Regions from separate parts of the Spirillospora sp. NPDC049024 genome, predicted to be linked through region 2. Evidence: riboswitches for the same ligand, from Rfam matches in the RefSeq annotation. Region 2 holds a riboswitch; the other holds the start of a gene.
What was found. A riboswitch is a leader RNA that binds a small molecule or an ion and turns the genes downstream of it on or off. The one in region 2 is predicted to bind ZMP and ZTP.
Positions count from the first base shown of each region.

Region 1: another riboswitch for ZMP and ZTP. It lies ahead of AB0C21_RS23310 (bifunctional methylenetetrahydrofolate dehydrogenase/methenyltetrahydrofolate cyclohydrolase); the one in region 2 lies ahead of glyA (serine hydroxymethyltransferase).

Region 1 covers NZ_JBEZFD010000012.1:183,133-185,507, forward strand. The annotation lists gene AB0C21_RS23300 (hypothetical protein) at 97-273, shown strand; gene AB0C21_RS23305 (GNAT family N-acetyltransferase) at 340-948, opposite strand; ZMP/ZTP riboswitch at 1,076-1,161, shown strand; gene AB0C21_RS23310 (bifunctional methylenetetrahydrofolate dehydrogenase/methenyltetrahydrofolate cyclohydrolase) at 1,226-2,074, shown strand; gene AB0C21_RS23315 (FHA domain-containing protein) at 2,241-2,375, opposite strand, start outside.
Region 2 covers NZ_JBEZFD010000009.1:322,368-324,742, reverse strand. The annotation lists partial or broken gene AB0C21_RS19550 (DMT family transporter) at 44-859, shown strand; ZMP/ZTP riboswitch at 964-1,050, shown strand; gene glyA (serine hydroxymethyltransferase) at 1,104-2,375, shown strand.

The DNA of each region.
Region 1 (2,375 bases), on a different contig from region 2:
GGACCGCGCACCGGCGCCGGGCGGGTAGCCTCGCACTGCCGCGCCCCCCTTGACCCTCCCTTGACCCCGGCGCGGGCGTTCCGTGTTGGAGGCGGGATGGATTTCCTGATGTCCCTGATGCTCGGCGTCGTCTACCAGGCCGACTCGCTGCTGATGGAGTCCCGGCAGGTGATCGGGATCGTGGCCGCGTTCCTGGCCGCGGTGCTCGCCGCCCAGTTCGGCTGGCACGGCACCGACCGCGTCATCGGCTGGCGCCAGCGCTCCGAGGACTGAGCGCTCCGAGCCCTGACCGCTCGAAGGGCCGAGCGCATGTGAGGGGCGGCCGGGGCCGCGCGTCCCTCAGCGCAGTCTCGCCCGCAGGGCCCGCTCGGCGGCGGGCCACTCGTCGTCCGTCATCGCGTAGGCGGCGGTGTCGCGGATCGAGCCGTCCGCGCGGATCCGGTGCTTGCGGTGGACGCCCTCGAACGACGCCCCGAGCCGCTCGATCGCCGCACGCGACCGCTCGTTGCGGACGTGCGTGTGCCACCCGACCCGGATCGCCCCCAGGTCGCCGAACGCGCGGCCCATCAGGAGCAGTTTCGCCTCGGTGTTGAGGCCCGTCCGGTGCCACCGCGCCCCGAGCCAGGTGTGGCCGATGCACAGGCCGCGGTGGGACGGGGAGATCTCGTAGTAGGAGGTCATCCCGGCGACCTCGCCGGTCACCGCGTCGATCTGGACCCAGGGCAGGCGCAGCCCGCGCTCGCAGGCCGCCAGCGCCGTGTCGACCAGTGCGCGCATGTCCGCGGCGCTCGCCGGCTGACGCTCGTTCATCCAGGTCCACAGTCCGGGGTCCTTGGACGCCTCGAACAGGCCGCCGGAGTGCTCGGCGGCCAGCGGCTCCAGCCGCACGTACCGCCCGGTCAGGACGGGTCGCTCGAACCATGCGCCGCTCAACCGTTCGTCGCTCATGCCGAGCACGCTAGGAGCCCGGGGGCGGACTCCGGCAGAGCCACTTGGCGCCGTTATCCGCAAGCCACTCGCGCGGGCGCTCCCCGGGAAGTCCCTGGGCGGCCGTTCGCGGGCGGCCGGTTAGCATGGGTTCCTACGCGACTGGCGCGGTCAAGGTGGATCACCACCGGGGAGCGAACGACAGTCCGGACACCGCGCGCCTGGGTGGACGGGACCCCTTCCGGCCGGGCATTGCGCCCGGGGCCCGGTCCCGGCCGACATCCACGCGGAGGAACGCATGACGGCACAGATTCTGGACGGCAAGGCCACGGCCGCCGAGATCCGCTCGAACCTCAAGGTCCGCGTCGAGGCGCTCCGCGACCGCGGCGTGTCCGTCGGGCTCGGCACCGTCCTGGTCGGCGACGACCCCGGCAGCCACTCCTACGTGAACATGAAGCACCGCGACTGCGCCGAGGTCGGCATCGAGAGCATCCGCCGCGACCTGCCCGCCACCGCGTCCCAGGACGAGGTGGAGCGCGCCGTCGCCGAGCTGAACGCCGACCCCGCCTGCACCGGCTACATCGTCCAGCTGCCGCTCCCGAAGGGCCTGGACGAGCAGCGCGTGCTGGAGCGCATCGACCCCGCCAAGGACGCCGACGGCCTGCACCCGACGAACCTCGGCCGGCTCGTCCTGATGCAGCCGGGCCCGCTGCCGTGCACGCCGAAGGGCATCGTCGAGCTGCTGCGCCGCTTCGACGTCCCGCTGAGGGGCGCCGAGGTCACGGTCGTCGGCCGCGGCATCACCGTCGGACGCTCCCTCGGCCTGCTGCTGACCCGCCGCAGCGAGAACGCGACCGTCACCCTCTGCCACACCGCGACCCGCGACCTCGCCGAGCACACCCGCAAGGCCGACATCGTCGTCGCCGCCGCGGGCGTTCCCGGCCTCATCACCGCCGACATGGTCAAGCCCGGCGCCGCCGTCCTCGACGTGGGCGTCTCCCGGGTGGACGGCAAGCTCGCCGGCGACGTCGCCGCAGACGTCCGCGAAGTCGCGGGCTGGGTCGCGCCCAACCCCGGCGGCGTCGGCCCGATGACCCGCGCGATGCTGCTCGCGAACGTCGTCGAGGCCGCCGAGCAGACCCGCTGACCGACCGCCGTCCCGAGACGACGCGCCGCGGGGGCCGCCACCCAGCACCAGGTGGCGGCCCCCGCTCACGCAGCCCTGGCCGCGCCGTCACATACGCGGCCTTATGGGGGGCTCAGCGATCGCCCTCTGGTTTGCGCTGCCGGGGAGGGCGACCGCAGGTCTCACATCAGCTGGCCCTCCGTCCCGCGGCCGTGCTGTGCGCCGGACGGCCCGGCGCATGGGTGTGGCCCGTCGTGCCCGGCCGGCGCGTCTCGGTGGTGCCGCGCACCCCGGGGACGCGCCCGTCCATCGGCGGACGTCC
Region 2 (2,375 bases):
GCTGCACGCGCCATCTCCCGCACGTTCGCCTAGCTTCGGCGGCATGGAGCGACGAAACCATTCATCCGGCGCGCTGCTGGTGCTCGCCGCCGGTGTGCTCTGGGGGACGGTCGGGCCGGCGCAGGTGCTGGCCGGGCCGTCCGCGAGCCCGGTCGCGGTCGGCGGCGCCCGGATCCTCTCGGGCGGGCTCGTGCTCGCCGTCCTCGTCCTCGCGGCGGACCGCCGGGCGTTCCGCGCGCTGACCCGGCCGGCCTGGGCGCCGATCGCGGCGGCCTCCGCCGCGACCGGCACCTTCCAGGCGTCGTTCTTCAGCGCGGTCGACCGGACGGGCGCCGCCGTCGCGACCGCCGTGGTCTTCGGGCTCGCGTCCGTCTCGACCGGTCTCTGCGAACGGCTCGTCCTGCGGGCCGGGCTCAGCCGCCGCTGGTGGGCCGGGACGGCCTGCGCGGTCGGCGGCGTGGCCCTGCTGATGGTGCCGGGGCAGGCCGTCCACGCCGACCCCTCCGGGATCGCGCTGAGCCTCGTCGGCGGGACGTGCTTCGGCGTCTACACGGTGTCGGCCAAGGTCCTGACGGGCCGCGGCGCGGGGACGTCCGGCATGGGGATGGCGGCCGCGGTGTCGGTGACGCTGCTCGCCGGGGGAGCGGCCCTGCTGCCCTGGACGCTGCCGGAGCTGCCGGCGCTCGCCGCGCCGCGCTCGGCCGCGCTGGTGGCCTGGCTCGGGCTCGCCGCCACCGCCGCCGCGTACATGTTCTTCGTCACCGGCCTCGGGCGGGTGGCCGCCGCGACCGCCGGGACGCTCAGCCTCGCCGAGCCGCTCGTCGCCACCGGCCTCGCCGTCGCCGTCCTCGGCGAGCGGATGCCGCCGCCCGTCGCGGCCGGGTCGCTGCTGCTGATGGGCGGTCTGTTCCTGGTCTCGGTGCCCGAGCGCGCTCGGCGCGGGCGCGCGGCGGCCCGGTATGATGGCGCCCACGCGACTGGCGCAGTCAAGGTGGAGACGACCACCGGGGAGCGAAAGTAGTCCGCACACCGCGCGCCTGGGTGTACGGGTCCCCTTCGCCGGGGCGCCCGAAGCCCTGGCGCGAACAGCGCGGAGGCTCACGATGCACGAACCGGCCGTACCCCATCTGCAGGGCCAGGACCCCGAGATCGCGGAGCTGGTGGAGGCCGAGGCCCGGCGCCAGTACGAGAAGATCCGGCTGATCGCCTCGGAGAACTACGTGTCGGAGGCGGTGCTGGAGGCCGCGGGCACGGTCCTGACCAACAAGTACTCCGAGGGCTACGCGGGCAAGCGCTACTACGAGGGCCAGCAGAACGTCGACCCCGTCGAGCTGCTCGCCATCGAGCGGGCGAAGGGCGTGTTCGGCGTCGAGCACGCCAACGTCCAGCCCTACTCGGGCTCGCCCGCCAACCTCGCGGTCTACATGGCGTTCCTGGAGCCGGGCGACGCGGTCATGGGCCTGTCGCTGCCGATGGGCGGCCACCTCACGCACGGCTGGTCGGTGTCGGCCACCGGCAAGTGGTTCCGGCCCGTCCGCTACGACGTGCGGGCCGACACCGGCCGGATCGACATGGACCAGGTGCGCGACCTCGCGCTCAAGGAGCGGCCGAAGCTGATCTGGTGCGGCGGCACCGCGATCCCGCGCACGATCGACTTCCCGGCGTTCGCCGAGATCGCCCGGGAGGCCGGCGCGGTGCTGGCCGCCGACATCGCGCACATCGCGGGCCTGGTCGCCGGCGGCGCGCACCCGTCCCCGGTCGGGCACGCGGACGTCATCACCACGACCACGCACAAGACGCTGCGCGGCCCGCGCGGCGCCATGATCATGTCGACTGCGGAGCACGCGAAGGCGGTCGACAAGGCCGTCTTCCCCGGCCTGCAGGGCGGGCCGCACAACCACACGACGGCCGCGATCGCCGTCGCGCTGAAGGAGGCGGCGCGGCCGGACTTCGCCGGGTACGCCCGGCAGGTCGTCGCCAACGCCAAGGTGCTGGCCGCCGCGCTGCTGGACCGCGGCTACGACCTGATCTCCGGCGGCACCGACAACCACCTCATCCTCATCGACCTGACGACCAAGGGCGTGGCGGGCAAGCCCGCCGCGCAGGCGCTCGACCGCGCCGGCATCGAGCTCAACTACAACGCCGTCCCCTTCGACCCGCGCAAGCCGTTCGACCCGTCGGGGCTGCGGCTCGGCACCGCCGCGATCACCACCCGGGGGCTCGGCGAGGAGCACATGCCTCAGGTCGCGGCGTGGATCGACGAGGTCGTCCAGGCCGCCGCCAAGGAGGACGAGACGGTCCTGGACCGGGTCGCCGGGCAGGTCCGCGAGCTGCTCGCCGCCTACCCGATGCCGGGCTGGCGGTCCGCGCCCTGA